3 regions of the Mesorhizobium sp. LNJC391B00 genome follow, and region 1 is predicted to be linked to each of the others. Evidence: predicted binding sites of a transcription regulator. Region 1 holds the regulator's gene; each other region holds the start of a gene.
What was found. The regulator PhoB, encoded in region 1, activates phosphate uptake and scavenging genes when phosphate is short. The targets are predictions, from matches to a motif close to TGTCATNNANCTGTCAT.

Region 1 (3,277 bases):
TCTTCTACGGCGAGAAGCAGGCGTTGTTCGACGTCAATCTCGACGTCCGCCAGAACCAGGTGACGGCGCTGATCGGCCCGTCCGGCTGCGGCAAGTCGACCTTCCTGCGCTGCCTCAACCGCATGAACGACACCATCGATTCGGCGCGGGTGACCGGCAAGATCACGCTCGATGAAGACGACATCTACGACAAGAACATCGATGTCGTCGAACTGCGCGCCCGCGTCGGCATGGTGTTCCAGAAACCCAACCCGTTCCCGAAGTCGATCTACGAGAACGTCGCCTACGGCCCGCGCATCCATGGGCTGGCCAAGCGCAAGTCCGACATGGACCAGATCGTCGAGCAGAGCCTGAAGAAGGCGGCGATCTGGAACGAGGTCAAGGACCGCCTGCAGGAGCCCGGCACCGGCCTGTCCGGCGGCCAGCAGCAGCGCCTGTGCATCGCGCGCGCCATCGCCGTGTCGCCGGAGGTGATCCTGATGGACGAGCCCTGCTCGGCGCTCGATCCGATCGCCACCGCCCGTGTCGAGGAGCTGATCGACGAACTGCGCCAGAACTACACGATCGTCATCGTCACCCACTCGATGCAGCAGGCGGCGCGCGTGTCGCAGCGCACGGCGATGTTCCATCTCGGCTATCTCGTCGAGGAGGGCGCCACCGACAAGATGTTCACCAACCCCGACGACAAGCGCACCCAGGACTACATTACCGGCCGCTTCGGCTGAGCCGTCCGGCGGGTGAATTTTCAGGCACGAGGACCAAGATCATGGGTGAACATACCGTCGCCTCCTTCGATGAAGAGCTCGGGCAGATCAGCAAGCTGATCCGCGACATGGGCGATCTGGCAGGCTCGATGGTCAGCGGCTCGACCAGGGCGCTGCTCAATTCGGACAATGCGCTGGCACAGCGTGTCGTTTCCGACGACGCCATCATGGATGCGCGCCAGCGCGAACTGGACGACCGCGCCATCACGCTGATCGCCAAGCGCCAGCCGATGGCCAACGATCTGCGCGCCGTGGTCGGCTCGATCCGCATGGCCGGCGACCTCGAGCGCATCGGCGATCTCGCCAAGAACATCGCCAAACGCGTCGGCACCGTGGGCTTGAGCGTCACGCCGCGCGACCTCTCGCACTCCATCGATGCCATGGCGCAGCTGGTGCTGATCCAGGTGCAAGGCGTCGTCGAGGAATATGCCGCCACCGATGCGGCAGCTCTTGCAAAACTCAGGAATGACGACGAGCGCATCGACGTCAAATACACGTCCGTGTTTCGTGAGCTCTTGACCTACATGATGGAAGACCCTCGCAACATCACCGCCTGCACGCATCTCTTGTTCTGCGCCAAGAATCTTGAGCGCATCGGCGATCATGTCACCAACATCGCCGAAAATGCGTATTATGTGCTGACCGGCCAGCAATTGCCCGCCAATCGTCCGAAGCAGGACGAGACGGCGATGGCCACGCCGGCCTGATGAGGGTGAACTGCCTATGATCGCGCCACGCATCATGGTCGTGGAGGACGAGGAGCCGCTAGGCGTGCTCCTCCGCTACAACCTCGAATCCGAAGGCTATCACGTCGAGGTGGTGACACGCGGCGACGAGGCCGAGATCCGCCTGCAGGAAAACGTGCCCGATCTCCTGGTGCTCGACTGGATGGTGCCCGCTGTTTCCGGCATCGAGCTCTGCCGGCGGCTTAGAGTGCGGCCCGAAACCGAGCGGCTGCCGATCATCATGCTGACCGCGCGCGGTGAGGAAAGCGATCGCGTGCGCGGCCTGTCCACCGGTGCCGACGACTATCTGGTCAAGCCATTCTCGACGCCGGAGTTCATGGCGCGCGTGAAGGCGCTGCTGCGCCGGGCCAAGCCGGAAGTGCTGTCCAGCGTGCTCAAGGTCGGCGACATCGTGCTCGACCGCGAGTCGCACCGTGTCTACCGCAAGAAGAGCGAGATCAGGCTCGGACCGACCGAGTTCCGGCTGCTCGAATTCATGATGCGCCATCCCGGCCGCGTGTTCTCGCGCAGCCAGCTGCTCGACAATGTCTGGGGCGAGACGATCTACATCGACGAGCGAACCGTCGACGTCCATGTCGGGCGCTTACGCAAAGCGGTCAACAACGGCCGCATGCCGGATGTCATCCGTACCATTCGCGGCGCCGGCTACGCGATCAGGGAAGACTAGGATGCTGCGCGTCGCGCCGTTGCCGGCCATTCAGGCGACATGCTTGCCGGATTTGGCCTGAATGCCCGGCGCGAAAATCTCCTGATCGACGAAGCCGAGCGCGCGCATGGCACAGCCTTCGCGGATCAGCGGCAGCTCGTTGGGCTCGGTGTCGAAGGAGATCGACTTCGAGTGCTGGCCGCCGGCGGTCTGGGCGATCGCTTCGCGCAATGCCGGCTCGATCAGGTCGAAGGCGGCGGCGCTGACGCCAACCATGGCGACAGGCGCCGGGTCGATCAGCGCAAACAGGCTGCCGAGGCCGAAGCCGAGCGCCTCACCGGCCTTGCGATAGGCTTCGCGCTCCGGGCCATCGGTTTCGCGGGCGCGCGCGGCGAGTGCGCGCATATCAGCGTCGCCGATATCGACCGGCTCGGCATCTTCGCTCATCATTTTGGCGCTGCGCCAGATGGCGTAGTTTCCGGCATAGGCCTCGACGCAGCCGCGCCGCCCGCAGCGGCAGAGCGCGCCGCCCGGACGGTGGATCATGTGGCCGAACTCGCCGCCCGAGGAATGGGTGCCGGTGAACAGTTCGCCTTTCAGCACCAGCCCCATGCCGATGCCGTGCGACAAGAGGATCGCGATGAAATTGTCGCGGTAGCGCTCGGGCTGGCGCCATTGCAGGGCCACCGCCATCATATTGCAGTCGTTCTCCATGGTGGCAGGAATGCCGAATTCCGCTTCCAACATGTCGGCGAAGGCAATGTCGGTCAGTGGCGTGATTGGCGACCACAGCATGGCCCGCGCCTGCGAATCGGTGATGCCCTGGATGCCCATGGCAATGCGGGCGATGCTCTGGACATCGAGGTCCGGGTCCGCGAGACGCCGCCCGACGATTGCTACGCATTCGCCGATCAGCTCGTCGCGCGGCATGGTCAGCGTGTCGAGCCGGCGCTGTTCTTCCGCGACCACCTGGCCGGCATAGTCGATGACGGTGACGGAGAGGAAGTTCAGCGACAGCACCACGGTCATGACCGCCGCCGCTTCCGGGTTGAGGCCAAGGCCGACCTGCGGCCGGCCGCGTTTCAGCGAGCCGGTCTCGCCAGGCTTGCCTTCAATCAGGA
Region 2 (3,277 bases), on a different contig from region 1:
AGAAACAGCCACAACATGCCGGCAATCGCCGGCGCCACCGCATACGGCCAGATCAGCAGCGTGCGATAAAGGCCTTTGCCGCGCACCACCTTCTCGGCCATGACGGCAAGCAACAGGGCCACACCCATGGCGACCATCGCGGTCGCCAGAGAGAACACCAGCGTAACTTTGATCGAGTTGAGGTAGGCCGGGTCGGCCAGCACCTTGCGAAAATTGGCGAGCCCGACGAACTTGCTCTTCAGCCCGAACGGGTCTTCCCTGAGCATCGACTGGTAGAGCGCCTGCCCCGTCGGCCAGTAGAAAAAGATCAGCGTAATGGCGAGTTGCGGCGCCACCAGCAGATAAGGCAGGGTCTTGTTGGGAAAGACGACGCGTGGAGACAGGGTGATTCCCTCGCTGTGCAGGAAATCGTCCACGCGGGTCCGCGTGGACGAGGTTCAACTGACAAATCGCTTCAGTTTCCGATCGCTTCCTGAATCGCCTTGTTGCCGCGTGCGACCGCGTTGTCGAGCGCCTGCTGCGCAGTCTGCTGGCCGGCCAGCATCTTCTCGAACTCCTCGTTCTCGATGTCGCGCACCTGCGGCAGGTTGACGAGGCGCACGCCCTTCGAGTTCTCGGTCGGCGCCTTGCCCAGCATCTGCAGGATCGGCGTCTCACGGCCCGGGTTCTTGTCATAGAAGCCGGACTTCTTGGTCGCCTCATAGGCAGCGAGCGTCACCGGTAGATAACCCGACTTCTGATGCAGATACTCCTGCACTTCGGTCTTGGACAGGTAGGAGAAGAACGCCGCGACGCCCTTGTATTCCTCGTCCGATTTGTTGCCGAACACCCACAGGCTGGCGCCGCCCGGCGTGGTGTTCTGGGGCGCGCCCTTGGCGTCACTATCATAGGGAAGCTGGCCGATGCCGTAGTTCATGCCCGACTTGACGATGTCACCGAGACCCCCCGACGATTCGGTGAAGATGCCGCATTCTCCGGCAAGAAAGATCTGCTTGGCTTCGGATGTACGGCCGCCATATTTGAAGGTGCCGTCCTTGGCCAGGTCGGCGAGCGCCTGGAAATGATTGACGAAGATCGGCGCATTGATCTTGAGCTCGACGTCGGTTCCGGCAAGTCCGTTCTGGTTGGTGCCATAGGAAACGTCGTTCCAGGCCGCGAAGGCCTCAAGGTGGATCCAGGTCAACCACGTCGAGGTATAGCCGCAGGAAGCGGCGCCGCTCGCCTTGATCTTCTTGGCGGCTTCCCACACCTCGTTCCAGGTCTTTGGCGGGTTGTTCACATCAAGCCCGGCCTTCTGGAAAATATCCTTGTTGTAGTAGAGGATGGGCGACGAGGAATTATAGGGGAAGGACAGCATGGTCCCGTCCGGCTTCGAATAGTAACCGACGATGCCGGGCAAATACTGGCTCTTGTCGAAGGTCACGCCGGCGCTGGTCAGCACATCGGCCACCGGTTTGATCGCACCTTCGGCTGCCATCATGACGCCGGTACCCACGTCGAACACCTGGATGATGTCGGGCGCTTGCCCCGCACGATAGGCAGCGATGCCGGCATTCAGCGTTTCGGGATAGGTGCCCTTGAAAACAGGGAGAATTTCATAGTCGCTCTGGCTGGCATTGAAATCCTTGGCGATCTTGTCGACCACCTCGGCATTCGCGCCGGTCATGGCATGCCACCAACTGATCTTGGTGGCGGCGAAGGCGGAGGTGGTGGAAAGCAGGGTCAAGGTGGCGGCAACACCGGCCGCAAAGCCGAACAACTTCATGTTTCATCTCCCGTTTGTCATTGGCGAAAGGGGCACTCCCGCAAAGGCAATATGTGTCGCTGATGACAATCGGACAACGGATTTGTTGCTGTTTCGTGAATTTCATACCCGGCTAACTTCGCGCCCCTTCGCCTTGCAACGAGGACAGAGAGAAATGCCAAGCCGGCTCAGCGATAGAATGGGGCATGGTGGGCCTGCAAGGATCGCCGACCGCCCAGCGATGCGTGAAGGGCCCGCGTGACAGCGCCACGCACCTGCACCGTGCGGCCGCCATACCGGCGCTCGGCCAGATCGAGATCGGCCGAGCGGCATCGCGCCAGGCGCTGCTGTAACCGTGCGTCTGGAATGAGACAGGATCGCCGCAAGGTACAACCCGAAAAACCCGCTGTAGTTGTAGTTCGCATAACCGATTCTTCGTCAAGCGCGGCATACTAATCAAGTGGACGGCTTGATTGCTGTGGGAGAGCAGGTGGGGCGAGATGCTGACGGTCTATAATTGTATCGTGCATGAGCACGATCTGAGACTGGTCGCACTGGCAGCGCTCATTTGCGGTATTTCTTCCTTCTCGGCGGTCAACCTGCTTCGCCATGTCGACCGCTCGAGCGAGCGCAACCGCTATACCTGGCTGATGATAGCAGCCACTTCCACCGGCTTCGGTATCTGGGCGACGCACTTCATCGCAATGCTTGCCTTTTCTCCCGGAATCCCCAACGCCTACAATACGGAAATGTCGGCGCTTTCGCTCGCCGGTTCCGTCGCCCTGACCGCTGCGGGCATGTGGATCGCCACCTTGCGCCGGGGCATCGACTACCCTCTGGTCGGCGGCGCGGTCCTCGGCGCTGGTATCGCCGCCATGCACTATATCGGCATGGCCGCCTTCGAGGTCGAAGGGCGCATCGTCTGGAACCCGCTGCTGGTCGGCGTCTCGGTGCTGACAGGCGTCACCCTCGCCGCGCTGGCGCTGCTGGTCGTGTTGCGACGGCCGTCCATGCAGGCCACAATCGCCGCCGCCATCCTGTTGACGCTGGCGATCTGCAGCCTGCACTTCATCGCCATGGGCGCGGTGTCGATCTTCCCGGACTCCTCCATCGAGATATCGCAGTTCACGGTCGAACCGGTGTCGCAGGCCTTCGCCGCCGCTGCAGTCAGCATGGCTATCCTGGTGCTTTCAGCCGCAGCATTGTGGATCGACCTTCGCTTCCGGCGTCACAAGCTCGAGGCCGAGCGCATGCACGGCCTCGCCAACGCCGCCGTCGAGGGGCTGATCGTCTGCGACGGCGCCCGCATCGTCAGCGCCAATGACAGCATCGCGGCACTCACCGGCATTGCGCCGGAAGTGCTGAACGCGATGCTGCTTGGCGACCTCTTCGGCGAACGCACCGCGGCCGGCATGTCCGACTGCAGCGGACAGGCACAGGAAGCCGAACTCAGAGCCCATGACGGCGCCACCATCCCCGTCGAACTTATCGCCAGAAGCATCGACTATTGCGGCAAGCGGCACAGCGTGGTCG
Region 3 (3,277 bases), on a different contig from region 1:
ATGCACATAGTTGCGCAGCTTGCCGTCCTCACGCCGCACCACGAGCGACATTTTCGCATGGGTTTTCAGTTCGAGGAAGCCGAACACGACCTGGACGCCGGCGCGTTCGAGGTCGCGCGCCCAGCGGATGTTGGCTTCCTCGTCGAAGCGCGCCTTGAGCTCGACCAGGGCGGTCACCGACTTGCCGGCCTCGGCCGCGTCGACCAAGGCGCGCACGATCGGGCTGTCGTTGGAGGTGCGGTAGAGCGTCTGCTTGATTGCCACCACCTCCGGGTCGGCCATCGCCTGGCGCAGGAACTGGACCACCACGTCGAAGGATTCATAGGGGTGGTGGACGACGATGTCCTTCTCGCGGATGGCCGCGAAACAGTCGCCGCCATGCTCGCGGATGCGCTCGGGAAAGCGCGGATTGTAGGGGGTGAACTTCAGGTCGTCGCGCGGCACGGCGACGATCTCGGAAATCTGGCTGAGCGCCAGCGGGCCGGTCAGAACGCTGATGCGGCTCGAAGAGACGCCAAGCTCGCCGGCGACGAACTCGCGCAATTCGCCGGGCATCGACTTGTCGAATTCGATGCGGATGACCGAACCGCGGCGGCGCCGCTTCAGCGCCGTCTCGAACAGGCGCACGAGATCTTCCGACTCTTCCTCGACCTCGATATCGCTGTCCCGGATGATGCGGAAGGTGCCGGAACCCTTGACCTCATAGCCGGGGAACAGCTTGCCGATATAGAGGCCGACAGCCTCCTCCAACGGAATGAAGCGAACGTGCTGCTTGCGGTCGGGCAGACGGATGAAGCGCTTCAGCGCCACCGGCAGGCGCAGAAGCGCGCTCATCTCCTCGCCATTCTTGCGATGGCGCAATTGCAGCGCCATCGAGAAGCCGAGATTGGGAATGAACGGAAACGGATGCGCCGGGTCGATCGACAGTGGAGTCAGGACCGGGAAGACCTGGTCCTGGAAATGATCTTCCAGCCAGACTTTCTCATCCTTGGTCAGTGCATCGCGGGTGATGCTCTCAATGCCTTCCTTGTTGAGCAGCAACATCAGCGCCGAAAGGCTGTTCTGCTGGTCCTCCTGCAGCCGCTCGACCTCGCGCAGCAATTGTTCCAGCTGCTGCTCCGGCGTGCGGCCGTCGGGGCTCTTGAGCGCAATGCCTTCGCGCACCTGGCCCGCAAGGCCGGCGACGCGGACCATGAAGAATTCATCGAGATTGGCGGCCGAAATCGACAGGAAACGGACGCGTTCGAGCAGCGGATGGTGCTCGTTCTGTGATTCCTCGAGCACACGCCGGTTGAACTGCAGCCAGGAGAACTCACGGTTGACGAACCGATCGGGGTTGCCGCCCTCGGGGCTCGCCACCTCGACATTGATGAATTCGCTCTGCACCGGCTTCAGTTCGTTCATGGTTCCTGCTCTTCCCCGCCAACCGTCCCTTGGAGCGCCGCTGGACGTGCCATGCCTCTAACACGCTTTTGTGACGCATGGCCCTTCGGCGAAAACCATTCCGATTTCAGGGACATGCACTTAACCGGCTCACCGTATCCTCTGACAGGCTTTTGCGACAGTTTCATTTCATCGATCTTGCAAACAGGTCTGTTATGTTCCAGATGCTTTTCGACGAGATCAAGGAGACGACGATGGCAGGCGGTTCCATTCCCCACTTCCAGAACGATGCGGGCCATCCGGCAATCGACATCGGCGTCAAGGAATTCATGTGCACCGGCGCCAACCCGCCCTTCGACCATCCACACGTGTTCCTCGACATGGGCGACGACAATGAAAAGGTCTGCCCCTATTGCTCGACGCTCTACCGCTATTCGGCGAAGCTGAGGGCGACGGAAACGCTGCCGGCCGGTTGCCTTTATATCGACCAGGCCGCCTGATCCTTCCGCGACAAGCCCGATGGAAGACATCAGGTCCCGGCAGGTCATAATCGCCGGGGCCGGCATCGCCGGGCTGACCGCTGCCCTTGCCTTCGCCGGACGGCGTTATCCGGTAAAGCTGATCGAACAGGCACAGCACCTAGACGCGGCCGGCGCCGGCATCCAGCTTTCGCCCAACGCAACACGCATTCTTGGAAAACTCGGCGTGCTCGACCGGCTGCTGCCCGCAGCGTTGCGGCCGGAAGCGGTCGTGCTCAAGGACGCCGGGACGCTGCGCGAACTGGCGCGGGTACCGCTTGGGCAAGCCGCCGAAGCGCGCTGGCAGGCGCCTTATCTCGTCGCTCACCGCGCCGATCTGCAGGCAGCGCTGCTGGCGCAAATGGCCGAACGGCCGGAGATTGAGCTCATCACCGGCGCCCGCGTGACCCGCATCGTCAAAGACGCGCAATATGTCGCCGTGACCGCCGAAGTGGACGGCCGCGAGATCGAGGCACGCGGCAAACTGCTGGTCGGCTCCGACGGCGTCTGGTCGGCAGTCAGGGCGCAACTCGCAGGCGAGGACTTCGTCAAAAGCCGTTTTTCGGGCGAACTCGCCTGGCGAGTCACGATCGCGGCCGAGAGCGCCGCCGGCGAAGCCTTTGTCGCGATCGGCGCCGCCGACTGCGTCACCACGTTCCTGCATCCAGGCTTCCACATGGTCGCCTATCCCGTCAGCAAAGGCCGGGCCTTCAATCTCGCCGCCTTCACCAAGGGTGAGCGCATGGCCGAAGGTTGGTCGGGCCATGCCGATCCCGCGATCCTCACGGCTGCCCTGCGCGGCACCGCGCCGGGCCTGACGAAGCTCGTGGCACTGGCCGGCCCATGGACGGCCTTTCCGATCCACACCGTCGAACAACAGCGGTGGACGAGCCCGCAGGGCATCGCGCTGATCGGCGACGCTGCGCATGCGATGACGCCGTTTGCCGCACAGGGCGCGGCAATGGCGATCGAAGATGCCATCACGCTTGCCGACGCTATCGCCGATTTCCCTGGCGATCTGCTCAGAAGTTTTCAAATCTGGGAAAATCTTCGGCGGCCGCGTGTCGCCAAGGCCGCGCGTCGTGGGGCCGTAAACCGCCTCGCCTGGCATGCTGCCGGCCCGGTGGCGATCGCCCGCAATCTGTTCCTGGCCATGCGCTCGCCCGACAAGCTCGCCGCCGACCTCGACTGGCTCTATGGATGGCGAGCGGACACTCGGCAGTCTAGATCGTCGACGTAGCGATCCTTCCCACCCCCCTCTGTCCTGCCGGACATCTCCCCCCGCAAGGGGGGAGATTGGATGTCGCCGTCGCCTTCGCCAAAATCGCCGGCGTTGCAGCAGGAGCGCCGCGGGCAAAACGGCTGATCTCCCCCCT

Region 2: ugpB (sn-glycerol-3-phosphate ABC transporter substrate-binding protein UgpB) is a predicted target of PhoB. The motif match lies at 1,828-1,844, and genes of this name have one in related genera.
Region 3: X750_RS148320 (RNA degradosome polyphosphate kinase) is a predicted target of PhoB. The motif match lies at 1,559-1,575, and genes of this name have one in related genera.

The regions. Positions count from the first base shown of each region.
Region 1 is NZ_AYWI01000011.1:122,210-125,486, forward strand. It holds gene pstB (phosphate ABC transporter ATP-binding protein PstB) at 1-725, shown strand, start outside; gene phoU (phosphate signaling complex protein PhoU) at 767-1,471, shown strand; gene phoB (phosphate regulon transcriptional regulator PhoB) at 1,488-2,177, shown strand; gene X750_RS141080 (ROK family protein) at 2,208-3,277, opposite strand, start outside.
Region 2 is NZ_AYWI01000013.1:76,932-80,208, forward strand. It holds gene ugpA (sn-glycerol-3-phosphate ABC transporter permease UgpA) at 1-383, opposite strand, end outside; gene ugpB (sn-glycerol-3-phosphate ABC transporter substrate-binding protein UgpB) at 455-1,765, opposite strand; gene X750_RS139815 (EAL domain-containing protein) at 2,245-3,277, shown strand, end outside.
Region 3 is NZ_AYWI01000006.1:282,612-285,888, forward strand. It holds gene X750_RS148320 (RNA degradosome polyphosphate kinase) at 1-1,404, opposite strand, end outside; gene X750_RS148315 (zinc-finger domain-containing protein) at 1,638-1,883, shown strand; gene X750_RS148310 (FAD-dependent monooxygenase) at 1,903-3,141, shown strand.